2 regions of the Legionella sp. PATHC035 genome follow, and region 2 is predicted to be linked to the other one. Evidence: riboswitches for the same ligand, from Rfam matches in the RefSeq annotation. Region 2 holds a riboswitch; the other holds the start of a gene.

Region 1 (15,631 bases), 830 kb from region 2:
TCATAAATTGCACGACTTGCAAGAGCGATGGCGCGACTGCGTGGATAATCACTGGCTGATTTCGATTTAACATATACTGCAATGGCAACATGGCCTTTATTATTGGGTAACGTAATAATGCCAACGTCACTCACGAAACGATAAAGTTTTTTTGACCCAGGGTATCTTAAATAGTCCCGCTCATAAATAGACCATGTTCCTGTCTTATGGGCTACTTTAACATGGGGAGGCAATAATCCTTTTATTCTGCTGCGACCAGTTCGGCATTGCTCCATGATGTTCATAAGAAGATTAGTACTTGATTCTGAAAGAGCTTGTTTTTTGTACAATTTAACCAACAGTTTTGCCATATCATAAGGTGTTGTGGTATCGCGTATGTCCTTTTCAAAACGCTGCCAAGCTTGCTGCTTTTCTTTCAGCGGAACACGATTTGATATTTTTTGCCAAGAGTATACCGGCTGACGTTTTGTTAAAAATGAACGATCCACATGATTTGTATCGACAAACATTTCCATAATGGAGCGATTGATAAAAATATTTTTTAAACCAAGCGCACTCATACGCTGTGCTACATATTTAGGGCCATTAGCGGCCTGTAATAATGCATCACTTGCACTGTTATCACTATTTTTGAGGGTATGCATCAAGATTTGTTTCAGGGAAATATTCAATTTTTTCTTTTCGAATAAATAATGAAGTGCCCCAGAACCAGGAACCGAATAACGTGAATCCATTTTAATTACACGATTTAAAGAGTCTTTTTTCTCATCGACGCGGTGTAAAAATGCCATCGCAATAGGTAATTTGATTGTACTGGCCATGAAAAAACGCTGATTGCTATTATGGGCAATCACTTTATTTTTTTCTATATAAATGGCAGTAATCCCCATGACTGTATTTGAGTTTTTTTCAATCGCATTTAATTTTTTAATCAGTTCTGCATCACTTGGGGCAGCAAAAGCGCTCACTGAATAGACAAAACCCAAAAACCAACACGCCAGTAATTTTTTCATAAGATATTTAATCCATTGCTCATTATTTTTATTCAATTTTTTAGCGTAATAACCAGTAATACATTCACTAGTGTATCTTTTAAATCGTATGATAAAGCGTACGTTAGAAATTTCCCTATCCGCATGCAACAGTCCATAGTGTGTTCGGAAGGTTTGTAACTTAGATAAGGGAATTAATTTTTCTTTATCGCATTGTGACCATTTTCACTGTCAATGCAATAAAACTTTTAATGCATGTAGCAATTTTTATTCTATTTTTAAATTGATTACAACCTATTGCTTACCTTGAGAGACACTTAACTTACTATTGATTCATAAAGAACAAAAAATACCCATCGCGTTCTCTTCTTAATTCAGCTCCCTCAAAACAAATTCATTCCTATTATCCTGAATAAAACTCCGGTCGCTTGGCTCTCGTTTATTTGTTTTATAAGCGCTTAGGCCATTTACTTAAGAAGTTTAATTTGCCAGTTTCCAGTTCTTGTTTGTTTGCCCGCAGCGGCGATTAAAAGCCCTAAATTAACAAAAATATGGCCGCAAATTATATACAACACCCCAAGATCATCAAGAATCATTTTTGATTTAAGTCTTCATGCGGACCCTTTTGCCTCAAACTTTAGAGTTTGTAAGAAGATATGAATGTTCCATATACCTCATTAGTTCCTCTTGATTGACCGGCATCTGAGTTAAACCTATATATTTATCTGGACGAACCAATACAGCGGTAGGTCGCACAATTTTAAATCGGTGATGCATCTTTTGATCTTCATCAATCAAGATGGAAATCCCCTCATCAACTAAAGTCATTTCAGATTGAGGCAGTATAATATGAGTCTTGATTAAACCCTTAAATTGCTGCGTAACAGCCCTGGCGAGTTCAGAGAAAACCAACAATTGATTACTATTCTCAGGTTCCAGTCCCCTAAATAAAAATAAGTGATGCAGCGTTCCCTGAGTGATTTGCTGCAATTCCTTTTTTTCTTTGCTTTTTGCATCAATAAAAGGGGAATTAATGAGAAATCCACCTATTTTGAATTGGGTTTTTTCACCCAATGCGGTGACGATAGGACTTTTCGCATAGCTCACCCCCAACTCAGCAAGATTATACATAATAAAATTTTTAACTGCGTCGAATGACATAACGGTCTGTAAAAGTAAATTACGTAAAAAAATCATCACCGGATTACTCATCATAATCAAACGAGTCATTACGCCAGTATCTTTTAATACCCCTGCAGCAATCGGATGACGTTCGCGATGATAACTATCAAGTAACACATCGCTTGCCAGTCCTTTATGCACCAGTGCTAATTTCCAAGCGAGATTATAAATATCTTGTAATCCGGTATTTAACCCTTGCCCACCCATAGGACTATGAACATGAGCGGAGTCCCCAGCAAAAAATACTCGTCCATAACGGTAGTTTTCGATTTGCTTGTGATCAATGCCAAATTGACTGATCCAAACTGGATCATGCAGGGTTGCCGGATCCGTACAACGTGCTTTAAAGACTCGAATGATGTCTTCCATTGTCGGGGCTTGATGCATGAGTTTTTCGGGCGCAGTCATGACCAAACGATAACGTTTTTCACCCATCGGGAAACACGCAGCAGGGCCTTCATCACTGACGTAGATAATAAATTTATTTTCAGGAAGTTCCCAATCAATAAGCAGGTCAGCGAGCCACCAAGTTTGTTTAAAAGAAGAGCCTATAAATTCAGCATTAACTAATTTTCTCAGCGTACTGTGCGAACCATCACAAGCAATAATCCAGTGTGATTGAACTTTTTCGATGCTGCCATCAGCCTGTTTTAACGTAGAAACGGTATGGTTAGCCGTTTCTTCGATTTCAGTTAATTCAGTTTGCCATTCAACATGCAAACCTCGATCAACCAGCCCCTGATGGAAAATGTGTTCCGTTTTGCTTTGAGGAAGGTCAATCACAAAATGATAATCCGCTTCAACAGGTGCATAGGTGGCATGAATTAACTCTTTTCCCTTAGATTTAAACAACACCCCATCTACTTTTTGTCCCTGGATGAGTACTTCATCAAGAAAACTGCAATCCCTGAGCAGATCAAGGGTTCGAATATGAATGGCCAATGCCTTAGATTTATCACTGAGTGCCGACTTTTTATCAATGATCCGACAACTCAAACCGTGACGAGTCAGCTCGTTTGCGCAAAATAAACCAACAGGCCCAGCTCCAACGATTAGTACATCCAATAACTTATCAGACATATTCACTCCCTGTTTTAATCGGGTCATTTAGGGCAAAGAACGATTATATGAACGGCTTAATCCTACGTTTTATTATAGTATATTAAGCGGAGTTAATCTTCGCCATGGGCTAAAAAACCTATTGATTTTTCTTGCATTTTTCATATTTAAAAATTCAGCTATTGTGAACCAACTTCATCACCCGATTGAGAAAATCGGGACCAGGATCATCTTTATCGGTCTGATAATTTGGATCCTGTTCGAGCCAAAGAGAGGTTTTTTTAAAATTTAAATAGTCATTATGTCCGATAACATAGTTTATTTTTGGATATTTCTTTTTGAGATAACACACCAAAAAAGCATTTGCTTTGGTTTGTGCGTCGGTTAGATCATCTTTACTGTCAATTCCACCTACATTTTCAATGCCAATTGCATAATGATTCAATCCTATGACATGTCGTGCCATCCAATGCTCCGGCATGAGTTGATAAATACTTCCATCCCGATCCACTACAAAATGGGTTGATACGTTCAAGTCTCCAGGTAGCTCCTTGATTCGTGGCGAATTTTTAGGGAATGTGGGTGGATTAAATACACGAAGAGTGGCTGCCAACGTCGGAATACACGTCCAATGCAAAACAATCATTCTCGGTTCAATTTCAATGGATTTTGAGTCAATTCCATAATGAGTTAATTGATACTGGCGTGTTAAGGCAATACGTTGTTGATCAAATTGAATTGGTGCTTGATGGATTTCTTGCGAATCATTGCAAGAAAAAGCATGAACCATAGAGCTTATAAAGAATGAGCAAAATAAGAAAATTTTCATATTATTCTTTTAATACCATAAAATAAGCGGCCACATAATCGGGTAAGTGCCGAGTTGCCTGAGCGAAAGCGCCTCTTCCTGCATAGCTACCCGCTAAAAAATCAACTTGATACTCGTTATTTTCGAAAGCGCCACCTGTGTCCGCAAAAATACCTGCGCGCGTCACCAGATTACCTGTCCGAGTAGGATATTGCACCATTAATAATTTACCCAAACCAAACTGCTCAAGATCCGCTGCAAAAGTCACCTCCGTATTCACCGTGATTTTATGATCGGCATCCTTTCCATAACCTTTGATGCCTGCCACCTGTTTAAAATACCAATAGCGCTCTTGCTGATAAGGGTTTTGGGTTTTGTCGTAGGCAATATTGTTGCAACGATGAACATTAAAGGTCTTTGTCTGGTTCTTACCAAAATCAGCAACCACAGTACCCTGCATTAGAGCCGCTTCAAGGTCTTCTCGACTCAAGTAACCCAGTGCAGGGACGTTCTTATTCGCTAAGGCCCCTTTTAGGATAGCCTGCTTTCCATATTGAAAACGTATGAGTCCAGGCTTAGCATCTGCTTCTTCTAGAGTCAGTAACGCCTCATCCTGAGGAAGACCATAAAGAGCAAAAGGAAAAGCTGCACTGCGCTTGCTTGATGCCTGAGCACGATGAACGTAATACTTAGTCATTAAAATTTTATCTTTGGGTAAATGAGCAACAAGCGGTTTTTGCGCACTCAGTGACTTGGCTTGCTCAAGATCGGGATACCATCGAATAAAATCGAAGTGTTCTTTAACAAAAGCAGGATTATTCAATTCGCGTTGATGCTGGCAAATAAACATCAGCGTAGCTTTGATTCGGGCAAGCGGGACTTTAAAAGCCTTTCCTTCATGAATCACTCGAGGATCATAACGAGTACCTTTGTTTAAATAAGCCAAGGTTTCTTTAGCCGTAGCACATAAAGCAGGCCCATTGATTTCATAACGAGCTGTTGTTGAGGGTTGAGCTGGCACAAAATGAGGTGCAGCAATAGCTCCAAGGTTTATTAATAAGAAAAAAATACCCCAAAAAACGTTTGTTTTCATCGCATACGACAACTGATTGTTAAAACAAAAGGATATCATAGATAGGTTGCTAATTCTAAAAATGAAACATGAAAAACCAGGGCTCTTATTTTCAAGAGCCCATAGTTTGTTTTTTTCTGTAGCGCACTTCCCTATGAAAAATTAAACAATACCAAACCATTATTGTCATCGCCATTACTGATATTGCAAAGCCAATCGACTACTAATCGTTGCTTATGCAAAATGGGATCAAAAAAATTCACATGTAACGTTGCGGTATTATCTTCAAAAACACTTAAGCGACCTGATAAGGTTAAGAACTCTCCTGAAGGGTTCTGGATAAAAAACTTCATGGACGTGGTCACCGTATCAATTAACTCGTTATTAACAGTCTCTTGGCCATGGAAAAAGTTAGTAAAATTAAATCGAGTGCTCGCGCCGTCTAGCTGTCTTCTTAATTGAGTCGGGAGTGCAGGGCCTGTGACCTGGCAATTATCAAAATGGATGATTGCGCGGACATCTTGCCCACTCTCAACAGCTTGCACTAACTGAGCAAAATTAGTGATATTGTTGGTGATATTATTGTTGATTGTCGTATTGAACTGCGTATTTTGAGCAATCGTCTGATTTAATAAGAGGAGACATGAAACGCCTAGTGCAACAGTTCGCCATATGCTCATTTAAATCCTCCATGATTCGTGCTTTTGCTAATAAAGCCAGCCAGATGACCAATAATAAAACTTCAAATAAATTAAGTGTACGCCCTGTTTGTCCATTTTGCCAAATTTTCTAACCCAAGATCAGAGTCTCAATCCAGATTTTAAGTAAATTTACACACTAAACCCCAGCAAACCAATCAAACTATGAACAAATAAACTATAATTAAAGCATCTTAGATGCATAATTTTTAAATTCCTCAGGAGGTTAATGATGAGATTTTTATATGAAGCAAAGGGGATAACCACCAAAACATCTCAGACAACACGTATGATACAATCCCAACAACAAACCAGAAGCATATTTACTGCAAAAAATGCTGCTGCTGCTCCTATGTATGATAACCACCTCCAAGGAGTGCCATTAATTATTTCAAACCTTAAATTTTTTACAGATACTACGTTCAGAGGAAAACCTATTGGCAAAGATTTTCTTTCTGCCGTATGGAATGAATCGGGATTCAAGCTCGGGTTTAGAGGTATGTCCTTAAGTGAATTAATGAAAAAAGAATCAAGAGCCATGTTAGGAATGGTAGGAAAAAAAGAGATCGTGGCTTATAAATCTGATGGAACCAGAGACCTAGTACAAACCAAAGCAAACCTTGCTGACCATGCATCAGATACGGCAAAAGTTCATGGGATATCGGTTTCCGACAGTATCTTCGTGGGATTTAAATTCTCCAGCTTTTTATTACCATCCACTAAAACAGTGGTCGTTGTTGATTACACCAACATCCCCGAGGATCAACAATTTTCCCCATTAGCAGAGCAATCGGATACCACTCCATCTTACTCCCCACAAGGTGAGCCCGCTGTATATACGAATGAGTATGAAAGAACGATAAGCAACGTGCCAGCATGGGCGATTCTCATGAAAATAACCCGAGATGGATTCACATTCAATGTTGACTTGAATCCTTTGTATGTAGACCGAGCCATTTTATCACCCCAGCTCCAAGAGGACTTTGATAATTTGACTGAAGAGTTTTATAAAGCATGTCGGGTCGTTCGAGATGAGATTGATCATCCAGACGTTCGGGAGTATCGCAAGAGCCTGCATAAATTTTATGAGAACTATGCGATTGAAGCAAAGCTGGGAAGCAAGCAAATACAAGCTATAAAGGAAAATTTAGAACAGTATGGTATGGGAATAGAGGATACCCCAGATACCACAGTCACCACACCTTAAACCGAAGCAAAAGTCTTCCCTATAAATTGCCAAGAAAAATTTATAGAGAAGACTTTATACACAGACTCTAATCCATGAGAAGCATTATCATATGCAGATAAGTCTCGCTTCTGCTCAGACACATAAAATTGAAGCAAAGCATGATCGAGAAACTTTATGCTGTTTATAGCACGGGAGACATCCGGTGACTCTCTGTTGATTGCTCTATTTCATTTCGAATAGCATCCAGCTGATTTTGTCCAGATTTTGCCTCAATCGCATAGCTCTCATAAAACTTGTGAAAATTTTTGCGATATTGATGCACATCTGGATGATCTACATCCTCTTTCACCACCTGACATACTTTATAAAATTCTGCGGCTAAATTATCGAGGTCCGCTTTGAGCTGGGGTGATAAAATGGCTCGGTCTACATAAAAAGGATTCACATCAGCGCGCACTCTCACTGCATCTTTGGCTAATTTCATGATAATGGCCCAAGCAGGAACTGCACTTATTATTCTTCCTGAAGGTTGCAAGGATAATGCCTTTGTTTCATTCACCGGTGTGGTTTGCGACTCATTAGGGATGTTGTTATAGTCAACCACTAATACGTCATGCATTTGGGGGGATACAAAATCAGAAAAATGAAACCCTGGTATCATGGCTTTTGTTTTTTTCGTAGCATCATCCGGGAAATGCTCAAGAAATTTTTGTTTCGTTATTTTTTTCTTTTTACCTAATGCCAAATCTTCATCCCATAATAACCCTAACAGAGTTTGTGCAGGCTTACTACCTAACTCTTCTGCCGATACCTCTCTAAATCCAACAGAAACCCCAGATTCTTTGAGAACATCGCTTACAAAATTTTGCCCAATTGGTTGTCCTCTAAACGTAGTATCCTTGAAAAAATTAAGGTCAATGACTCTTAAAGGAACATTTTTTTTGACTTTGTCAAAAGAATTACTATGAAAAAAATTATATTTCTGATTCGTAACCGCTTTATTAGTACGAAGCAAACTAAATCGTAGCATCATAAGATCACCAAACTCATCAATAAATTTTTGATTCTATATTGACTGATTGTTTATAACAAGCAGTACTATGATCAAAAAATAAACATGCTAAGCTGCTTCTGCCCCATCAAATTCAGAATCACTCGTCGTCAAACGGTTAAAATACCAAGAACTGTAAAGAGCACCTAATCCACAAAAAATTAATCCTAAAGGCAAGGCAATGAGTGATTGCATCAGTAAATAGGCACTTAAAATAGTTAATAGGGATGAGCCAAACATCCGTACCGTATGAATTATGGCCAGTGCAAGACCTGCATTTTCCTTATAGTCTGCAAGCATCATCGACATCGTAGCCGGTGCAGTTAAACTAATGCCCAAATTACAAATTAAAGCAAAAGACAATACGTATAAATTAAATTCAGAGAGATTGGCGCACAATAACATCGCAAAACCGCCACTGATGATAAACCAGCTACCAAGATAAATTGTCGAAGCCATGCTGAAATACTTACGCAGCCAAATACCTAAGTAATTTCCAACAATAATATTTAAGCCATTGATTATAAATAGAATACCGTACACTAAAGGTGAATAACCCAATTGATCGATTATAATATAGGACGAATTAATCACTGAAAGCATTACGGCGGCAAAACTAAACATCATAATGAAAGAACCACTCCAAAGTGTAGGCGATGGAATGATCTCTTGATACGCTTTGATCACTTGTTTCACATTAAAAGGCTCTTTGGGCTGAGTCCAAAATGGCGATTCCAATAATCCATGGCGCGATTTCAGTAACAGTACTAAACCGATCACGGCCATTAACATGAAATTCGCTTGCCAACTGCAATAAGTAAAAATGAGCGAACCCAATACCGGAGCCAGAATCGGAGATATTGAAACAATCATAGAGACATAGGATAAGACCTTGGCGCGCTCTACAGTATCTTCAAAGTCGCGCGAGATTGAAAATGCAACCAGATTAGCACAACACAGAGCAAATCCCTGTAATGCCCTGCCTAGAATGAGCACAAAGATATTTGGAGCAAAGGCACAGATTAAACTGGCAAGAGCGGCAATGAGTAAGCTCCCCGGCAATAAACGACGCCGTCCAAAATGATCAATAAGCGGCCCCCAAACTAATTGAGTCACCCCAAAAACAAACAGATAAATACTTAAGGTTAATTGACTTAAGTTATGTGTGGTACCAAAAAAATTTGTGATATAGGGTAGCGAAGGTTGATAGAGATCAAATGTAAGTAAAGAAAAAGCGGACAGTAAGCCAATAAATAAAATCGAGGTCTTTGGTTGCGACATAATATTCATTTTGTAAAAAAAATAGTGGGCATTATAGTAAAATCTCGATACTTTTGCTCTAAATTCGCAAAAAAATCTGGAATCAAGATTTTATCTGTCTTTCCCTTCTCCGCATGCAGAGCAGGTACCCATTAGGGCGGATGAGGGGTAAGTCGATGAATAACCCTCACCCCTAACCCTCTCCCAAAAGTGGGAGAGGGGATTTTTTAATGGAAAATATCTTGCGTCACTGCCATTAATTCAAGAAATGTCCCTTCTCCCCACGGGGAGAAGGTGCCCGCTAGGGCGGATGAGGGTGGAGTCGATGAATACCCCCTCAGCCACAAGCGGGAGGAGGGATTTTTTTAACTAAACATTTCTTGGCGCCGTGAAATACGCACCGCTATACCCAGGCTACAAAATCAGCCCTGGCGAATCAGATAATTACTGCCCGCATGAATTATTTTTTTCATCCGATTATCTTCTTCTGGATTAGGCTCACAGGCTTTAAATGCATCTTTTACTGAGGCAATACTTAGAGGTAAAACAGGCCGACTATCGGTTTCCAAATAACCGTCTTTATTCTTAAAAATAGTAAACTGGTCCGTAGCAAATTCATGGCAATCCGTTAACGTTTCATCCTGGCAAATGGAAAACTTAATGGAGCGTTCTACACGATAGGACTCACCCACTTCGTCAGCAAAAACGATATCTCCATAAACTATGCTATGGCGGGTACCGCAAAAATAATAGCCAAATTTATATTTACCATTCTCAATAACATCAGTGCGAATAAACCGTCCCTCGCCTTGAGCCAGACCATTGAGCGTCACAATATGCCGAACCTCTTCTTTGGGGTTGTTTGCAGCTACTGCCAAACCCATTAAAGTCCATCCCATGATTAACAAAACAATTTTTTTCATTTTTATTCCTTATCTGAAAAACATCCTCAAGGAACATGTCTTTAAGGATCAATAATCAACTCTAATGTCAATTTAGAAAGAAAAAATTTTAACCAAACTGACATCGCAGTCCATTATGCAAAAAAGAAAGCCTTTTGAACAGATGAAAAAAGTTGACTTTTTGCACAAAGTTTAACCTGGTGATTCTGTTAAACAAGGACAAAACTGCGTCAGTACGAAGAAGGATTGGGGACTTTTAAGCTCCCCAACCTTGAGGTGAAAACCCATTTTTATGGCTTATTTAGATGTTTTAGGCTTTGAGTTGTAGGTGAGAATGACAATCATTAATAAATGCCAGGACACCACCATCTGGGGCACAATCTTTAGGGCTATGGTGCGACTTATCAGGAATATCTAGGGAAGCACCTGCCTCTATAAGCATTTTGATCATTTCTCGATCACCCCGTACCACGGCCTTATGAAGCGGCGTTTGCCCCTCGCTATCCTGAAGATCTAGAGATGCTCCAGCTCTCACTAATGCGCGCGCGCAATCCAAATTTTTGCTATAAACGGCCCAATGCAGTGCTGTGCGTTGATAATTAGAGTCTGTTTTATCCAAATCCGGTTTCGGCATTGATTTGATGAGCACCTTAAGTTCAAATAATCGCCCCCAAGTTGCAGCTCTTCTGAGGGCCTGATCATGCACTGGACTACCCAATTCACCTCTTTTACGTAATGAAGCACAGATATTGGCGAGTTGAACTGAATCGTGTGTCTTACGTGACTCACCCAAAAAAGTAAGCAGTCTTGGTGCGAGTTTTCCACTGGCTTGATCCATAATCGTCTGGTTCGTGTCCACCAATCTGGAGCTGATAGAAGAGATTTCTAACAACTCATGGGTACGCTCCATATCAACCCGACTGAGTGGCTTGTTTGCAAAAAGCAGATTTGATAATTCGATAATCATCTTTGGCATGGCGCCAAATAAAGTGGTATCACTTGCAACCATTGATTTCACAGCAATTAAATAAGCGGCAACGAATTCGGTATTGTTTGACATATCCTGATAATAGGTCAGCTTTTTATCCCTCATCGCTTCCAAAGTACTGGTAACCCCCGTTGACAAAACCAAATCGCCTGATGAACGAGCAACTGTTTGGCGCATTACTCCATTGGGTAAGCTTTGATGGTATTCGATTGCTGGCAGTGACTTGGAAGTAGGCAATGTCGTATCATGATAATATGCATATTGGATATCCGATTTTTTACTGCCAAAATCCCCGACTAGAACATATTTATCTTGACCACTTAACTTAATGTATTGTGCGATTAATTTATAATCTTTAGAAGAATCTACTGCGGCAAGATACATAAAACCATATTTACCCGTCGGAAGAGACGCTTTCTCAGGACCATTTAATGCCGGTAAATCCTCTGCTTTAGTAATGGTAGGTAAACCTAATCGATCTTGGCCAATACCTGCACTGCCAATCAACATATCCTTATCACTAAATGAGTCATAGACCTCAGGTTGATCCTGCTTGGCTTGCATACGGTATAATGTTTGCATAAACATGTCTGCAAAGGCCGCTTGGTTTACGTTTCCTACAAATAAGAATTTGCTGTCAGGAGAGAGAACTCGTTTCACAAGATGAGCAGCTGAATGCTTACACCGATTGGCATCGATAAAGGCTACCACTGTATTTTCAACCGCATCAAACTCTTCCAAGGAAGACAGTCCAACATCAGTACCCTCTATTGAGATACGACCATTGACTGGATTCCCGTACATACTTTTAAATCGAGGAATTCCATCAAGCGTACTGACTAAAACGACATCAATATCCGTTACTCCCTTTTTCCCGAGCTCGCGGACAATATCCTTAGCAATATTACCGGCGAATGCAAAATCACCTTTTGCGGTTGGATTATGACAATTCGCATGAATAACAATAACCTTACCCATAAAATGAATCCTCTAACTGATCAATTTATAAACTATATTTTAGAACCTCAACCTTAACAAAATCTTAACGTTTAGTATTTTTTATGGTTCTTTGGGTTATTTAGATGTCGTTTTTAATTAAAAGTAATTAGATTGTATTTGAATAAATTTTTCTGATTTAAATGAAAGCGAAATGATGTTGTAGCAAATAAAATGGTCAAGTAATGAAGCATTGAGAGGATTTACTTTTCTGCATTTACCCTTCATGGTAAAATATTGTTCGTACATTAGGGGTGCCAGTTATGGCTGAGAGGATGAACCAACCCTTGGAACCTGATCTCATTCGTCTGAGCGGAGGAAAATGTGTCAATAGTGATGTTCTCAGGTGTTATTGCTTTTATTACTTCGTTTATCGGCTTATTGCCGCAAATTATCAAATCCTTAAAAACACGATCAACTCAGGATCTTTCGATGATCATGTTGATTAATTACCTCGTCTGTTCTGTAGCGTGGATTATTTATGGAAGCAGCACGGATTCCTTTTTTGTGATCAGTTCTAACGTCGTAGGCTTAATTGTCAGTTTGCTGCTTATTCTTTTAAAAAGACATTATGATGCACGATGTAATTAATTTAACAGGCTATCAATCGATTTTATGCCTCAATGGAGAATTACCTGAGTCGTCCTTTTTCAAAAGGCTGAACCTGCCCATTATCGCAGCGGATGGGGCAGCCAATAGTCTATTAGCGCGTGGAATTAGCCCGCACTTGATCACTGGGGATCTGGATTCTGTCCGACCAGCGCTCTTAGAAAACCATCCTTATCTTCATTCAGCCGATCAAAATTCTAGTGATTATCAAAAGGCGATGCATTATTTGAAAGAGAATGATTTATTACCTGCGATTATTGTCGGAATCAATGGCGGGCATTTGGATCATGTATTGAATAATATTAATATTTTCATGGAAACAAATTGTCTTTTGTATGCGCCCCCGATACGCGGCTTTGTTTTAAATGAAAATTCAAGTATGGGGTGCTCATTACCCATGCATACAAAAATTTCATTAATCGGAATACCCACAGCAACTATTTCTTCAAAGGGGCTTCAATGGGAGCTGAATCATTCGCAACTTTCTTTTCCAGGAAAAACTTCGTGTTTCAATCGAACACGACGCGCTGATATTATCTTGGAAATTCATCAAGGCTCGGTTTTGGTTTTGATATATGAGCAGATGATTGAGGATGCGGGCCTCATGTTCGCAAATTCATAAAGACACTACAATCATCCTGCATAACCCGAGTGTCGAAGAATGGTCAGCAGCCCCTAATCGATTTCAATGGAGCAATGATCTCCTGTAGTTACTAAAGTCACAATACTGTCTTTAGCGAGCTTTTGGGAACCACATAAAATATCTGGACCAAATGCTGAATTTTTTCGATAGCCAAAAATATATACCTTATTCGCAGGTCCCTTGCCTGAATAGGACTTTCCGCGAGCACCGGATTTTTTACCCTCCACAGTAAATCCTAAAGCAGCAGCTGTTTTTTCATCTGTTTTTACTTGAACGGTGATCGTATCTTTGGCAATAGCTTGAATTGAAAAAGAAAATAGAATGAACCCAATCCAATGTGTTATTAATTTTTTCATCATATAAACGCTCCTTGTTCTATGATTCTCTTAATATAACTTATTTGCGGCTTAAGGAATATAAATTCAACTAAATACTGACAATTTTCTAATTCAAGCTTGTTTCTGGTTATTCTCTTAAGAATAAATCAGTAGAGCGAGTCCGATGAATGAATTCTGTGTCTGAAATCGGTCAACACATGCAGACCTGCGTGCTGTTCTTGAATTCCAAATCATATACACTATTATCAATATATAGCCAGATGAATTCGTCTACGCATAGAATTAGAGGTTTTCAACTCTAATTGATAGAAAGGGAGGGATATAAGGTTCTTTCCAGTAGTCTTTATTAACACTTTTGTTGCCTGTTTGTTTGATGCATTTATTTTAAGATATTGATTCAGAGCGTTCCATAACGAGGCATATTGAATGAAAAAAATAAGGGTTTGTGCATTATGCTACTAAAGTTTTTTAGAGGAAAATCTCCCAGCGTCAGTCATGCGGTAGAATATGCTGCCATTTTTAGTGTTCATGAAGCCCATAAACCCAATTTATTCAAAGGTTCTCTCTCTGGTGAGCTTTGGCGTCATGAAAGCATGGGCAAAACGTTAACTTCAATCAGTGATTTTAAAAAATTACAGGAATTAACAAAGAGAGCAACGGCAAATATGATTTCCTGGGAGAAGAAAAGATCCGAGCCTCCTCCCGTGGTTGAGGTCGTATACCAAGATTGGGGTGTTACGGCGATGGAAGCTACCCAAAAGTATGCAAAAATTTATTCCATATTAAATATGGCCAATTCCCTCTATCCTGGAGGAGGGTCATTGGAAGGTGGAAGTGCCCAGGAAGAAAACATGTGGCATCGAACCACATGCGCACTTTCATTAATTGATAAAATAGTCCGATATGATAAAGATTACGAGAATGCATTTCTTTATACTCCTGAAGGCGTGGAATTGGTAGAAGGCCGAAGGAGAATGACCAATGAAGAACTCGAAATTTTAAAGAAACGTTGTAACGAAGCCTATTCACCGAACGCATGTAAAACATTCCTTAGCGATGAACCGAGAATTTGTTTTCGAGGCCCGGAAGTATTGATTACACCATCAATGGATGATTTTTCAACCAATAAGGTTGCTGATCCGGATATGAGCTTTTCATTTCTCGTGCCAACTAATATTTTTCCCTTCCGTGAATTAAGATCTGCAGCACCAGAACACTTTGCTGAATCCCATTCAAAGGCGCCAGAAGTCGTCAAAGAACACCGGGATGATTTACGACGACGCATTGCAGCACAACTAGACACCTTGATTATTGCCAACCAACCTTATGCAATGTTTGGCGCCTGGGGTTGCGGCGAATTTAAAAATGAACCCGAACTCATCGCTGAAATTTATGCTGAGGAAATTGAAAAAAGAGCCTCGTTTTTCCACCACATCATGTTTCCAATCATTGATACCCGTTCACAAAGCAAAAATTTTGATATATTTCAAAAAATATTGACTGGTATAAAACTTGGAGAGGATAGCGCACCGCAGCCTTCATCCCATATTTAAAAGCCTGCTCTAATGTGCAATGCACCCTCCCGCGACATATTCACCTGACCTTGGCAAAGAACTGCTCAAGGCCAGCCTATGCAGAATGAGAATAGCTCCTCGCTACCAAGATTACTTCGAGTTAGAGAGTTTTCTCTGTTCCTCTATTTCTATTTTCTCGTCATCACTTGCGTCAACCTCTTCTTCATTTTCACTTTTTTCACCCTTTTCTAAATCGTCCTCAGCAGGGCTCTTAATAATCGATTTAAGTAGAAGAGGTGCGACTCCATTGTTGGTAGGTGTTGACGATGT
Region 2 (15,631 bases):
TTAAAGTTTTAGATGAAAAACTGGATGAATTGGAACGGCAATTAGAGCAGGTTGAAGAGGAATTAGCGGCTCTCGAAGAGGAAGGGCGACGTATGGACGCTTACCATGAGGCACTTCATACCCATATCGATATACTGGATGCGTATTTGCAACTGCCTATTTTCAAGCACCCGCAAGGAGACCCTACCGCTTTTTCTGCACAAAGAATATCGATTTTGGTAGACGATCTCAAACGGTATAAAGCGCAGGAAGAACTCTATAAAAGCACCGTTTCTGATGATCCCCAGATTCATGAAGTTGAAAAAAGACGTCTTAGTAGACAGATTAAAACGATTGAACATGAACTGAGTTTTCATAAAGTTCATCTGAACCAAACAACAACGAACTATGAACAATTATTTCGCTTCGCTTTGGAACAAACCCGAGCCAAAATACGAGAGCATCAGAGCATCCCTGGACAATTGGACCCTGAAATGGAAGGCTTGAAATTACGTGAACGAGGTTTGGTTTCCGCGTTGAACGTAATGAACAACAAGAAAATCCTTCTCAATGATAAATTAGAACAAGTGTTTGATTATTCACAAGCCCGTTTTAGTATGAAACATGAGGATGCAAAATTTCTTGTGCAAACCGATAATGGTTCTTATGCTCTGCTTCCTAAAGACAAGGATCCTAATCAATTGACTGAAGAGGACTGGATACAGGCTAAGCGTGATTTTGAGCAGGCTAAAGAACGGATTCAAACGCCTCGCTATAATTGTCTCGAAAAAATACAAGAAAATTTGCAGAAGCATATACATCGCTACGAACAACCCCTCAATTTAAGAGAAGTATTAAAAAACCAAAAATCAGAAATGCAACGAGCCAGAGATCAAATGGGAGAGACCTTAAGGGAAACGCGTGCCCAAAAAGTATTATTAAGTAGAAATCCCCGTTTGTCACATACTCCAAAAACAGATGCTCATGCCAGCTATTCACAAATGATCGAGAAATTTGAATCTTTGGTATTAAAAGCACCTAAAGAAGACGATATAGAAAAAGCACGAAATATTGTCGAAAGTTCAACCATATCCCCTAAAAACAAAGGGGAGCTTAATAAATTAATCGAACAAGTTTCGCCAGAGAAAATTATGGAATCACAGCAAAGGCTTCAATGGCTCTATAGTGCCAAACGATTAATAAAAGATACAACACCGACCCCTAATGTCGATCCGACATTGCCAAAAAAAGATTAGGCAAAATAAAACTTTTTAATTCACATGTAATTTTGTTAGGAATTGCATTCAGTGGGGATGATGAATGAGGGTATTTCGTGTATAATGCCGGCAATTTATTTTTCAGGTTGCTTTATGAATAAACAGGATTTTTACTTCGATTTACCTTCAGAATTAATTGCCCAGTATCCTTTGCCAAATCGTAGTGATTCGCGCCTTTTAATTTATGATCGTCAAAAAGGTGACTACGGTCATTACCAATTTCGTGAAATCGCAGATTTTTTAAACCCGGGTGATTTATTGGTAATGAATGACTCCAAAGTTATCCCAGCCCGTCTTCATGGCCAAAAAACGACTGGAGGGAAGGTTGAGTTATTAGTCGAGCGAATTACGGGTGAGTTCACTTTTCTAGCTCATATTAAAGCCAGCAAGTCATTGAAAGCGGGCTCAATTATTAAGCTGGAACAAAATAAAGAAATTGAAGTTCTTGATAGGCAGGATGATTTATTCACTTGCAAAGCGGATATGGATGTCTTGAAGTTATTAAATGGGATAGGGCACATTCCCTTACCTCCCTACATTACCCGAAATGATGAACATCTGGATCAAGACCGTTATCAAACAGTGTATGCAAAACATGAAGGCTCTGTAGCGGCACCAACCGCGGGTTTGCATTTCGATGAATCCGTATTAGCCAGCTTACATTCACGAGGTGTTGCAGTAGCTTATCTTACTTTGCATGTTGGGGCTGGGACATTCAGACCGGTTCGTTGCGATAACATCAAAGATCATAAAATGCATAGCGAGCGATTTACAATAAGTCCTGAATTATGTGCTGCGGTACATGCTACAAAGGCTGCAGGAAATAGGGTGATTGCAGTCGGCACAACTGCTATGCGAAGTCTTGAGAGTGCGGTCCAGAATGGAGTACTCACTCCATGCAGTAGGGATACAGACATCTTTATTTACCCAGGATATGAGTTTAAGATTTGTGATGGATTAATGACCAATTTTCACTTACCTGAATCGACTTTATTAATGCTGGTTTCCGCTTTTATTGGTCATAAACAGACGATGATGCTTTATCAAGAAGCAATTGAAAAAAAATACAGATTCTTTAGTTATGGTGATACCAGTTTATTGCTATAAATCCGCGAACTGTCTACCCAAAAACTGAGTGCAGCTGCTCGTCATCCCCAGCATGGCGAGGGAGCTCCATCCTGTAGCGCAGTGTCACAATGGGGGAGAGCCGGCGCTGCACTCACGATGAAGACAGTTAGCTTAATCAGGAGATCAGGAATGTTGGCAGCAGCACAGAATTTTTTACCCGTTTTAACTTCGGAAGCAGGTTTGTGTCTTACCACGGCAAATTGGCAAGAGGCAAAAGTAACCGCGGCATCTTTCTCTTTAGAGAGTCTGTTGTATAAACCGGGTCAAGATGTGCTTAAAAAAATATCTGATTTGTCACATTATCTCGTTTGGCCTGATGTTATCGTCCTGAATGCCGCATCACTTGTGGCAAATAAAGAAGGAATCTTTACGCTAAAATCTCCCTATGATGGTTCTAGAATAAAACTTAATTTGGGAGATTTGATCTCGTTGATTCAGCATTTAAAACCCAATGCAGTGATTTTACCCCAACACATCACCCAAGATTTTCCACAAATTTGGGATAACTGGAATGATGCGATTGTTCCTTTTATACATGCAGATGATCTCAAGGAACATGCAGTGGTTAGGACGCATGGCGTTTATTTTCATGTTATGAACGAGTTGGATTGGGAACAATTAAATCGTTGGACGCACCTGCCACGTTATATCATGGGCAATTTTGACGCCGAATTAATACGGCGCTTGCACGATCAGGGTATCGAATTTATTGAGACGGACGAACCAGCCCGAGCCGCATTGCAAGGAAAGGTTTATAGTCGTGCAGGGGATGTCGATTTAATGGATCCAAAAACACAAATGAAATTTGAGCTTATTGATGCCGAATGCGTTTGCCCCACGTGTTCCCAGCAATTCACCTGTGCATATCTTCATCACTTACTGCAGCATACTCCTTTATTGTGTCAGCGATTTTTGATTCAGCATAATGTGTTTTATGTGCAGAATCATAAATAAATTTTACCTTCACCCCTGCCCCTCTCCCGAAATGGGAGAGGGGAATTTAAATGAGTTTTCCTTCTCCCCATGGAGAGAAGGTGCCCTTAGGGCGGATGAGGGTATTATTACCTTCTAGCCGTTTATAAAGTTTGACAGTTTTTTCCATAACAGCTAGCATTACCAACAATTGATGGCGCGGGGTGTCGTGATAAACGTCTGAGAAATACCCGTTGAACTTGATCTGGTTCATACCAGCGTAAGAACGCCTTAAAACTGAATTTCATTTGAGCACAGTTAAGCTTTTGAATGACCTGCCTTGGTGAACGAGCTTTTTTGCCAGTGATTCCGAACAGTTCTAATGAAGGTTAACTTCTTCAATTGAGTCTTTACGCGATATCTTTAGCCATCCTTTATTTTATCAATCAATATAAGGAGCTATGGTATGAGCGCATTATCTACAAGAACAACTTTATTACTGAATTGGTATGCAAACCCATACCATACCCCAATTTTTGTTGCTCATTCATTAGGTTATTACCAACAGGAAGGCATAAAACTTGCAATTTTGGAGCCTAGTGATCCCAGTGATGTGACTGAAATTGTAGGTATGGGGCATGTTGATTTTGGTGTTAAAGCCATGATTCATACTTTAGCCGCTCGTGCGAAGGGTTATCCTGTGACATCAATTGGAACGCTATTGGATGAACCTCCGACCGGGCTCATCGCATTGAAGTCCAGTGGCATTAATTCATTCCAAGATATTGTCGGTAAACGGGTAGGGTATATTGGTGAATTCGGCAAAATCATTATTGATAATTTGGCACAATTAGCTGGTATTGATTCGGCCAGTTATGAAACAGTGCGTATTGGCATGAATGTGACTGATGCAATTTGTCGTGACCTAATTGATACCGGCATTGGTTTTATTAATTTTCAAAAAGTTGAATTGGAGCATCTCCGTGGTGAAACAGTATTTTTACGCCTGGATCAGCTAGCCGGTCTAGGTTGCTGCTGTTTTTGCTCCATTCAGTTTATTGTGCCTGAAAGGATGCTAAAAAATCCTGAAACCATTAAAGGTTTTCTCAAAGCCACCCAACGCGGCGCAGCGTTTACTACCGAAAATCCAGATGAAGCTTACGAACTGTTATGTAAAACAAAGCCTCAGTTACGAACGCCTATGTATCATACGATTTTCATTCGAAGCTTGCCCTTTTTCTCGCGCACGCTTTTGAATGTAGAACGTGATTGGAATAAGGTAGGGCGTTTTGGCAAGCATTTAGGAGTAATTGATGACTCTTTCTCAGTGCATTCGTGTTATACCAACGAGCTACTGCCGAAGATGCCTCATTCTGATCTAGAGCCTATTGCATGTTGTGTGGGTTAATAATTGTCGGTTAGGCCTTGGCCCCACTTAAGAAGGTTCAAGCAGTATTTGCTAATCATCTTGTTGTTTTTTCTTGGGGCAAGGCTCAACCTACGCTATGTTCTTTTTGAGTGATTTTAATGAAATGAAAAATGTTGCTGTTGTTGGTGCTGGGATCATGGGGTGTTTGCTGGCTTTGCGTTTACACAAGGAGGGATGGCAGGTAACCCTATTTGAGGCAGAAAGCGCGTTCAATAATTGCAGCTACGCCGCTGCAGGTTTATTGGCACCTTGGTCTGAGCTTGATAAAGCGGAACATGTAATTTTCAAGTTGGGAATGGAATCAGTTGATGCATTATGGAAGTCTGTTTTGCATCAATTAACGGAACCGGTATATTTTCGTCAAAAAGGTTCTCTTGTGGTGCACCACCCTCGAGATAAAGCAGAATGGCAGCAGTTCAGTACACGGATTGTGAGTAAATTAAGTGACTCAGGTTATCAAGTGCTCACTCAAGATTCTCTGAGGCAGCTTGAACCCGAGCTGGATCATTTCCATGCAGGGTATTATTTCCCCAAAGAAGCGCAACTTGATAATCAGAGTTTATTGCTGGCACTCAAAAAACATCTTTACCAACAAGGAGTCCTTTGGCGGGACCAAACTTATGTTTCTTACATCCACTCCGGTAAAGTAGAAACAGGAAATACCACTTATTTATTTGATTTTGTTTTTGATTGCAGAGGCCTAGGAGCAAAAAGCACTTTTGCAAATTTACGTGGGCTTCGTGGAGAACTGATTTGGCTTCATGCACCAGACGTGCAATTACAAAGGCCAATACGCTTTTTGCATCCAAGATATACCATTTATATTGCTCCGCGTCCGAACTCTTATTACCTTATCGGGGCCAGCGAATTGGAGACAGAAGACTCCAGTCCAATTTCAGTACGGACGACGCTTGAACTATTAACAGCTGCTTACTATGTCCACCGAGGGTTTGCTGAAGCACGAATCATTAAAACGGTGACGCACTGTCGTCCCACGTTAGTGCATCATCAGCCGCGAATAAAATATGCAAAGCAACTGATTGCGGTAAATGGACTTTATCGTCATGGATTTTTAATCGCGCCGGCATTGGTAGAAGAAATTCTACGTGGACTAAGGAGCAATCAAAAAGACATTTATTATCCTGAGCTCTGGGAGGCTTATTGATGATCATTTACATAAATGATGAACCACTAACTGTAGATGCATCCACTACACTACAGGCCATTCTTGAACGGCAGAACGATATTGCTGCACATGTGGCAATCGCAATTAATAATCAGTTTATCCCCAAATCAATGTTTGCGGAGACGACCTTGTACGAGGGAGATCGTATTGATCTCATCGTGCCAATGCAAGGAGGGTAATCATGTGGCATTTAGCAGATAAGCTTTTAACAAGTCGGTTGCTTTTGGGTACTGCGGGTTATCCATCACTTGAGGTAATGACCGATGCGGTAAGGGCCTCCAAAACAGAGGTAATTACCGTTTCTCTGAAACGACAACTGGCCAGTGGTACAGGTAGCGATTTATTTTGGCAAACCATTCAGTCTTTGAATTGTTGTTTACTGCCCAATACTGCGGGTTGTCGTGATGCACAGACTGCGATTACTACTGCTGAAATGGCGCGTGAACTTTTTAATACTTCATGGATTAAATTGGAAGTGATTGGTGATGACTTGAGTCTGCAGCCGGATCCCTTTGAGTTATTGCGTGCAGCGAATGAATTAGTAAAACGAGGATTTGAGGTCTTTCCATATTGTACTGATGACTTAGTTTTATGCCAACGTCTCATGGATTGTGGTTGTAGGATTTTGATGCCGTGGGCGGCACCTATTGGTTCAGGAAAAGGATTACTCAATCCTTTTGCGTTGGAGACATTACGTCATCGATTAACGGATGTAACCTTGATTGTCGATGCGGGGATTGGTAAGCCATCGCATGCGACACGGATTTTGGAGTTAGGTTTTGATGGGGTGTTACTGAATAGTGCGGTTGCTTCAGCGATTCATCCTATAGCCATGGCGGAAGCTTTTTCACATGCAGTTATTGCTGGACGAAGTGCTTTCGAGGCAGGTCTTATGCCGGAGCGGATTACCGCCCAATCCTGTACCCCTTTAATCGATACACCTTTTTGGCATCAGGAGGTTCTATGATGAACACAGTGTGGAGCAATACTGGTAGTGAAATCGATCAGCAAACAGTGCGTGGATTGGGTCTTGAAATGCAACAACAGCTATTCAATGGATCCAATTATCCCAAGGCAATTAAAATAAGCGAATCCATTTCTCGCGAAGACCTAGAAATCCTAAACAATTATTCTGGGCCTGTAGTTTTAGATTTTACTTTACCTTCTCAGCATCGTGATAAAGATGCGGATGATTTAACTGCAGGGCTCTCTTTTGCAGATGTTTTGGTCTTGAATACCCTTGAGGCCGAATTGATTTTAAAGCGTGCGATCATGACCCATCAAGCCATGCAGGAAGCGGCTCATGAATTATTAACCCTGGGGGCTAAAAGTATTTTTCTATTGGGGCGGCATCTGCAAGAAACTTCATGGGAACATGATTATTGGACAAATGGGCTTACTTCATTTTGGCTGACGAAAAATCGCTTCTCTGATGCAAAATATCCGGAACTTCGATCAGTTTTATCCGCGGCAATTACTGGGGCATTGGTTCTGGGGTACTCAGTCGAAGATGCACTAATCATCGCAAAAATGTACGCACACCAAGCAGCCCGTCTGGCAGGGACCAGTTTATATTATGGGGGGTTCCCAGAGAATGAAATGGACCTGCCTTATCTTTCATCCAAACCATTGTATGAGGCGCCCCAACCATTTCAACCATGTCATCGATTAGGTCTTTATCCTGTGGTTGATCGCTTCTCCTGGGTCGAAATGCTTTTGAAACTTGGGGTAAAAACCATTCAGTTGCGAATTAAAGAAAAAAGTAAAATTCTGGAAGAGGAGATGAAGCAAAGTATTGCTTTGGCTAAAAAGTATGGTGCTACGTTATTTATTAATGATTATTGGGACATGGCTTTAAAGTTGAATGCAGAAGCAGTGCATTTAGGGCAATCAGATTTAGATACTGCAGATTTAGATGCAATCAGAAATCAGGGATTGTTACTCGGAGTAAGCACTCATTGTTATTATGAGGTGGCACGAGCCCATGCGATTTGTCCTTCATATATTGCGATTGGCCCCATTTATCCAACGACCAGCAAAGAAATGCCTTTTTTAGCCCAAGGGATTGAGCGCTTACATCGCTGGCAACGCACTTTAAATTATCCTTTGGTTGCAATAGGGGGGATCACTATTGAGCGTATGCCCGATGTAGTTGCTACAGGAGTTCATGGTATCGCTCTGATTTCTGCAATTACGCAAGCGGATGATCCCCACAGAGCGACGCAGCAACTGTTGAGTTTTGTTGAATGATAGACATTATTGCTAATTATGTTGCGGCAAAATCTAGGTTAAGGAACCCAATATGACGGTTTTATCTGAGTTAGAACGTTATTCTCAGCAAATTAAATTAGAAGAAATCGGCCTTCATGGACAACAAAAGCTGCAAGCGGCAAGGGTATTATGTCTTGGTGCAGGAGGCATTGGAGCTACACTGCTTCCTTATCTCGCTGGTGCAGGAGTGGGAACGATAGGGATAATCGATGGTGATTTCATCGACGAAAGTAATCTTCATCGGCAAATTCTTTACCAAGAAAAAGAGGTTGGCCAAGCCAAAGCTGCTGTAGCAAAGATGAGGTTAAATACGCTCAACTCAAAAATTAAGGTTCATGCGTATGACTTTCGATTAACGGCTCATAATGCAGAAGAAATCATCACTCACTATGATCTTGTGGCGGATTGTTCCGATAACTTTTATACGCGTTATCTTGTGCACGATATGTGTTATCGTTTAGAAAAGCCCTATGTTTATGCCAGTGCTTATCAATTCCAAGGACATTGCTCTTTGTTTTACGGACAACAAAATCCATGTTTGCATTGTTTGTTTCCAGTCATTCCTGATACTACCGTCAATTGTCAAAATGGTGGTGTTATCGGTACCTTGCCTGGATTGTTAGGGATTGTGCAAGCGACTGAAATAATTAAATGGATTACCGCTAGTGGTACTTCATTATTAAATCGATTGCTTTGCATCAACTTACTGACAATGGAAATAAAAAATATCCATCTGAGCAAAAATAAAGAATGTCCCTTTTGTGTCTACGGCCATACTCTAGACGAAAACGCTTTTGGATTGTGTCTGTCTTCAGAGGCGATCCACGCTGTTGCAATCTCCGGTAAAAATTTGTCCAATTTTCTGCAAGAAAACCCGCGGTTATTTTTGTTGGATGTACGAACCGCTGAGGAACACCATCATAAAAATCTAGGTGGAAAATTAATTCCCTTGGATGAGCTCTCTGCGCGCCTTGATGAGCTTGATCTCTCAGGTCCCATTCTTGTTTATTGTCAGTCAGGCCAAAGAAGCCAGAGGGCTGTACTGTTATTAGAGCAGGCAGGATTTCGCTCGATTTATTATCTTGCTCAGGGACTCAATTCATTGAATGAGGCTTCTTGGGGAACAGCCCTCAAAGAGTAGGAGGCTTGATTGATGTTATCGAGGATAAAACTCAGACTTTATTGAACTTAGGTCTAGATAATGCTGACGCCACTCCATGGTTTATGGTGATTAGATTGACTGGGATAACATCTATAAATTAAGCATATCAAATAACGGATTTATACCAAATCAATTCTCTGTTGATGAAAATTAAGGTAGATTTAAAAATAGTTTCAAAAAAAGAATCTTATAAGGGCAGGGATGTATTATTTTTTAAGATTAATCGCAGCAGTCTTAATGCCATTCGTTTTTAATGGAGTACAGGCTGCTACCCCACTTACTTTTAAGCAGGCACTGGCCATCGCTTATCGTAATAATCCCGAACTGCAGGCAGAAATAGATAAAGCCCAAGCCATGAGAGGGGCTTTCATACAAAGTGGATTGTACCCTAATCCCCAACTGGCTCTAACGGGTGAAAACTTTGGTGGTTCGGGCAGTTATTCAGGTTATGAAGCTGCAGAAACCACTGCTTCAATAACTCAACCTATCCCTTTAGGTGGTCGTCTCAAGTATTTAAAAACCGCAACCTATGCGGACTATTTAGCCTCTTTAGCACAGATTAATGTTCAGAAAGCAATGCTTTACATGACAGTTGGAGTGACTTACGTTGATGCTCTTTATGCTGGGCAATGGTATCAGGTTACTAAAAAATTGACTCGCTTAAATCAAAATATTGTTTCAGCGATTCAGCGACGAGTTAAAGCCGGTGCTGGCGCGGAACTGGATTTACGGCTAGCACAAGTCCGATTAGGAGATGCAAAAATTCAGGAACGAAAAGCAGAGCGAGATGCTTTAGCGCAACGAGCAAAACTTGCTCGTTTATTAGGTGACGGTCTAAGAGTGGACCGCCCTTTGATTGATAAAGGTTTGCCAGGACTAACCTTGAGATGGTCTGATTTATTAAAAAAACTACCACAAAGCCCGCAGTTGATCCAAATGCAACTCCAGTTACAGGCCAAACGAGCAACAATCACCGCGACTAAAAAATCGGTGTGGCCCGATTTAAATATTCAATTGGGGGGACGTCATTTTTCTGATGATGGTAGTAATGCTGTAGTGGCGTCTGCATTTGCAGAGGTTCCCGTTTATAACCGCAATCAAGGGAAAATCATGACAGCAGAGGCGCAATACACGCAGACTGCTCACGAACTACAAGGTACACGTCTTGATGTGCGTCAAAATATCTATACCGTTTTTTTACAAGCCAAACAAAGTAATTATGAGGCCAATTTAGTTACGGATTCTTTATTGCCTTTGGCGAAAAAATCCATCAAATTAGCCCAAGATGGTTATCAGATGGGGCGTTACAGCTATATTGAATTATCCACAGCCCTCAATACCTTGTATGAAGAAGAGCGGCACTACCAACAGGCCCATGCCGATTATCATAAGTCGTTGATTCAACTGACAGCGCTATTAGGATTGCATCCTTCTAAGGAGAGTAAATGAGACCACTAAAATCAGTTTTTTCTACCCTATCACTGATTATTTTTCTATTAGGATTCAATTGCTTTTCTCTCTGGGCTTCAGAAGAATCCTCTGTTGCAGAAAAAGAGGAGCATCAGGAAGAGATTGCTAAAGGCCCTCAGGGTGGTCGATTGTTTAAAGAAAGCAGCATTGCTTTAGAGTTATTAATTTTTGAAAGAGCAATGCCACCCCATTTTCGAGCTTTTCTTTACAGGGATGGTGCGCTTATTTCCCCTGAGGCGGCCCGATTAACCGTTCAACTGACTCGATTTAATGGAAAAAAGGAAGAAATTACCTTTAAGCAGATTGAGGATTTTTTGCAAAGCAATCAAATTGTCCAAGAACCTCATTCTTTTGATGTCAGTATTCAATTGGCGTTTGACGGCAAGCAATATCAATGGCATTACGCAACTTATGAGGGGCGCGTAAAAATTGTGCCAGATATTCTGAAGTCGGCTGATATTGAAGTAGCAACAGCGCAAAGTCAGACCATAAAAACTCAATTAAAAGTGGTCGGGAAAATCGTCCCTAATCGTGATACTTTGGCGCCCATCTATGCTCGGTATTCGGGCATTATCAAGTCATTAACCAAAAATCTCGGTGAAGAAGTCACTAAAGGAGAGGTATTGGCGATTATTGAAAGTAATGAAAGTCTGCAAAACTATACCATCACAGCCCCGATCACCGGAACCATTATACAAAAATATGCGACCAATGGAGAGCTTGCGCAAAATACCAAACCCATTTATGAGGTGGCTAACTTGGCTACTGTCTGGGCTGACTTCACCCTGTATCGCAAAGAAGCGCCTCTTGTCAAACAAGGCATGGAAGTCATTGTGACTGGAGATGGGGGAGCGCCTGAATCTACAGCGAGTATTTCTTATATAGCGCCTTTAGGAATAGAGGACAGTCAAACTACTCTGGCTCGAGCTGTTTTATCGAATGACAATCATATCTGGCTGCCCGGTATGTATGTGAATGGTTCTGTAATTATCAAAGAAAAAAAAGCGCCAGTGGCGGTATTAATTTCTGCCCTACAAAGTCTTAATAATGTGGATGTAGTCTTTGTTCAAGAAGGGGATTATTTTGAAGCAACCCCAGTTATTTTAGGAGAAAAAGATGACCAATGGGTCGAGGTGATCTCAGGGCTTGATGCAGGACAGCGTTATGTGAGTAAAAACAGCTTTTTTATGAAAGCAGAGCTTGGTAAAGAAGGTGCAAGCCATGAGGACTAAGGAATAGAAATGCTGGAACACATTATTCGCTTTTCTTTAAAACATCGCTGGTTTGTGCTTTTATTTACCCTGATTATTGCCATTTTGGGTATTTATAACTTTCAACGTCTTCCTATTGATGCTGTGCCTGATATTACCAACGTTCAGGTACAGATTAATACCCAAGCCTCTGGATATTCTCCGTATGAGGTGGAACAACGTATTACCTTCCCAATTGAATTGGCCATGAGTGGTTTGCCCAATTTGGATTATACCCGTTCTTTGTCGCGCTATGGATTATCACAAGTTACAGTGGTGTTTAAAGATGGAACTAATATTTATTTTGCCCGCCAGTTGATTAATGAGCGCTTACAAGAAGTAAAAGATAAATTACCTCCAGACGCCGAAACCACCCTAGGGCCCATCTCAACAGGTCTTGGTGAAATTTTTATGTACATCGTCACCAATAAGCCTAATGTGCCAAAAACCCAGCAGTATAATCCAACCGAGCTTCGTTCCATACAAGATTGGATTATTAAACCTCAATTACGAAATGTGGAGGGGGTTGCCGAAGTCAATACCATTGGCGGTTATGAAAAACAATTTCATATTACACCGGACCCGATGAAGTTGGTGCGTTACCGTCTAAGTCTGGATAGTGTGGTTGAAGCATTAAAACGTAATAATGCGAACGTCGGTGCGGGTTATATTGAAACGAATGGCGAGCAATATTTAATCAGGGTGCCGGGGCAGGTACAAAATATTTCCGATATTGAAAATATTGTTATTGCCAGTTTTGAAGGCACCCCAGTTCGAATTCGTGATGTGGCTGATGTTGCTTTAGGCAAGGAGTTACGAACCGGTGCTGCAACTGAGAACAGTAAAGAAGTAGTGCTTGGTACGGTCTTTATGTTGATGGGTGAAAATAGTCGAACGGTTTCTCAGCGCGTTGCTGCCAAAATGAAGGAAATTAATAAATCGCTTCCCGAGGGGGTTGAGGCCGTTACCGTATATAACCGTACTTTATTGGTTAATGCCACCATTCATACGGTGACCAAGAACCTTTTGGAAGGCGCGCTCTTGGTGTGCATCATCTTATTTCTATTTTTGGGAAACATTCGAGCAGCGCTTATTACTGCTATGGTGATTCCCTTGTCGATGCTATTAACTATTACTGGCATGGTGAGCAATCAAATCAGCGCGAATTTAATGAGTTTGGGAGCCTTGGATTTTGGTTTAATTGTGGATGGCGCGGTCATTATTGTTGAAAATTGTATTAAGCATTTGGGAGAACAACAGCATGCACTGCATCGTATTTTAAATTTGGAAGAGCGGTTAAAAGTCATTTCGCATGCCACGACGGAAGTAATTAGACCCAGTATTTTTGGTGTGTTTATTATTACGGTGGTTTATTTACCGATACTTACCCTGACTGGTGTTGAAGGAAAAATGTTTTTACCGATGGCAGAAACCGTAATTATTGCGCTATTAGCCTCGATGCTGTTTGCATTAACTTTTGTACCTGCAGCTGTAGCTATTTTTTTACGCGGACACCTGCAAGAAAAGGAAAATGCTTTAGTGCATCATCTTTCTATAGGTTATGGCAAAGTATTGCGACGTTGTTTTCATGCGCGAAAAACGATCATTGGTGTGGCTCTAGGTTTAGTGGTTATCAGTTTATTAATTGCCTTTCGTTTAGGTGGTGAGTTTATTCCAAGCCTTGATGAAGGAGACATTGCCATGCATGCGATGCGAATTCCTGGAACCAGTTTGACCCAGGCAATTACGATGCAGGATTTGGTCGAAAAACGAGTCAGAGAGTTCCCTGAGGTAAAAACTGTTTTTTCCAAGTTAGGGACTGCAGAGGTGGCTACTGATCCTATGCCTCCGAATGTGGCTGATACGTTCATTATTTTAAAGCCGCGTAATGACTGGCCTAATCCTAAAAAAACGAAGCAGGAATTAGTACAAGAAATGGAAAGCGCGCTAAAACAAATTCCAGGGAATAATTATGAATTTACCCAACCTATTCAAATGCGCTTTAATGAACTTATTTCAGGAGTTCGTAGTGATGTGGCAGTAAAAGTCTTCGGTGATGATATGGATACCTTGTTAAAAACAGCGGAGGCGATTAGTGCTCAATTAAAACAAATACCAGGAGCGGCTGATGTCAAGGTCGAGCAAGTCAGTGGATTGCCTCTCTTAACCATTGAAATTAATCGTGACTCCCTGGCGCGTTATGGGTTACAAATAAGTACGGTTCAAGATGCAATAGTGATTGCCACGGGGGGCAAGAAGGGTGGGGAGCTTTTTGAGGGGGATAAGCGTTTTGATATTGTAGTTCGTCTGCCTGAATCGTTGCGAACTGATCCGAACGTGTTGCGCCAAATATTTATACCGCTACCTCTTGCCAAGGATGGAGAGCAGCACTTTATTCCTATAAGTGAAGTCGCCTCATTAGTTCGTAGTGAAAGCCCAAACCAAATCAGTCGCGAGATTGGAAAACGACGGGTGGTGGTTACTTCAAACGTTAGAAATCGGGATTTAAGTTCATTTGTGAACGACGCTAAACGTCGCATTGATGAAAACGTTAAAATACCTTCCGGCTATTGGGTAGCCTGGGGTGGTCAGTTTGAACAGCTTCAATCCGCCTCACAGCGATTACAAATCGTAGTCCCGATCACGTTATTGGGCATTTTCTTATTGCTCTTTATGAGTTTTGGGAGAGTAATGGATGCACTGTTGGTTTTTACAGGAATACCTCTCGCACTAACTGGTGGTATTTTTGCTTTGTGGTTACGCGGGATTCCCTTATCTATTTCTGCGGGTGTTGGGTTCATTGCCTTATCGGGCGTTGCGGTACTCAATGGTCTAGTCATGATAACCTTTATCAATAAACTCCATGAAGAGAAGAAATTCTATCTAAAAGATGCGGTGTTGCAAGGGTCGTTGGCGCGTCTAAGACCTGTATTAATGACGGCTTTGGTCGCCTCATTGGGTTTTGTGCCCATGGCGCTTGCGACGGGAACTGGGGCTGAGGTCCAAAGGCCTCTTGCTACGGTGGTCATTGGCGGTATTATCTCCTCAACCTTTTTGACCTTATTGGTTTTACCGGGTTTATACTATGTTTTTCATGAACGACGTAAAAAGGGTAAGCAAGGAAAGAGATAATAGAAAAAATAGCTCATTATCTTTGTTTAAACAGTTGAGAACGCTAAGGCTTGTGCACAGTTTAAGGGGGTTTCTAAATCTATGGTGTTCATGAACCATAGGAATATCACAATGAGTTACAAATCCCATGATGATGATTACTAAAATTAGTACTATAATCGAACGCATCTGAGTTGAATAAAGTGATATAAAAAATGCAATTCACCGACAGAGACTGGTGTCTACAAGAGTTACCTGAACAAGTTGATTCTAGTTGGTTGTTACGATTAATGAAGGTTTGGGTCGAGAAAGAAGATCTACCCTTTAATATGGGTGTTTTAGCGACAGTAGATGAACATGGGTTCCCAAGAAGCCGTACAGTAGCGATTCGTGAAATAAACGAACATGGGTTACTTTTTTTTACCCAGCTGGGTAGTGCGAAAGTAGCACATATTT

What was found. A riboswitch is a leader RNA that binds a small molecule or an ion and turns the genes downstream of it on or off. The one in region 2 is predicted to bind thiamine pyrophosphate.
Positions count from the first base shown of each region.
Region 1: another riboswitch for thiamine pyrophosphate. It lies ahead of OQJ13_RS10430 (SemiSWEET family sugar transporter); the one in region 2 lies ahead of OQJ13_RS14055 (ABC transporter substrate-binding protein).

Region 1 is NZ_JAPHOT010000001.1:2,369,715-2,385,345, reverse strand. It holds gene bla (class A beta-lactamase) at 1-1,013, opposite strand, end outside; gene OQJ13_RS10475 (FAD-dependent oxidoreductase) at 1,623-3,254, opposite strand; gene OQJ13_RS10470 (N-acetylmuramoyl-L-alanine amidase) at 3,409-4,062, opposite strand; gene OQJ13_RS10465 (hypothetical protein) at 4,064-5,134, opposite strand; gene OQJ13_RS10460 (hypothetical protein) at 5,266-5,793, opposite strand; gene OQJ13_RS10455 (hypothetical protein) at 6,041-7,018, shown strand; gene OQJ13_RS10450 (hypothetical protein) at 7,182-8,033, opposite strand; gene OQJ13_RS10445 (multidrug effflux MFS transporter) at 8,121-9,332, opposite strand; gene OQJ13_RS10440 (hypothetical protein) at 9,734-10,234, opposite strand; gene ankY (Dot/Icm T4SS effector AnkY/LegA9) at 10,524-12,179, opposite strand; TPP riboswitch at 12,438-12,535, shown strand; gene OQJ13_RS10430 (SemiSWEET family sugar transporter) at 12,522-12,788, shown strand; gene OQJ13_RS10425 (thiamine diphosphokinase) at 12,772-13,428, shown strand; gene OQJ13_RS10420 (hypothetical protein) at 13,482-13,808, opposite strand; gene OQJ13_RS10415 (poly(ADP-ribose) glycohydrolase domain-containing protein) at 14,240-15,340, shown strand; gene OQJ13_RS10410 (hypothetical protein) at 15,452-15,631, opposite strand, start outside.
Region 2 is NZ_JAPHOT010000001.1:3,197,018-3,212,648, forward strand. It holds gene OQJ13_RS14040 (hypothetical protein) at 1-1,235, shown strand, start outside; gene queA (tRNA preQ1(34) S-adenosylmethionine ribosyltransferase-isomerase QueA) at 1,350-2,363, shown strand; gene OQJ13_RS14050 (queuine tRNA-ribosyltransferase) at 2,514-3,338, shown strand; TPP riboswitch at 3,507-3,600, shown strand; gene OQJ13_RS14055 (ABC transporter substrate-binding protein) at 3,763-4,704, shown strand; gene thiO (glycine oxidase ThiO) at 4,829-5,890, shown strand; gene thiS (sulfur carrier protein ThiS) at 5,890-6,090, shown strand; gene OQJ13_RS14070 (thiazole synthase) at 6,093-6,878, shown strand; gene thiE (thiamine phosphate synthase) at 6,875-8,161, shown strand; gene OQJ13_RS14080 (HesA/MoeB/ThiF family protein) at 8,214-9,323, shown strand; gene OQJ13_RS14085 (TolC family protein) at 9,582-10,793, shown strand; gene OQJ13_RS14090 (efflux RND transporter periplasmic adaptor subunit) at 10,790-12,046, shown strand; gene OQJ13_RS14095 (efflux RND transporter permease subunit) at 12,056-15,196, shown strand; gene OQJ13_RS14100 (pyridoxamine 5'-phosphate oxidase family protein) at 15,391-15,631, shown strand, end outside.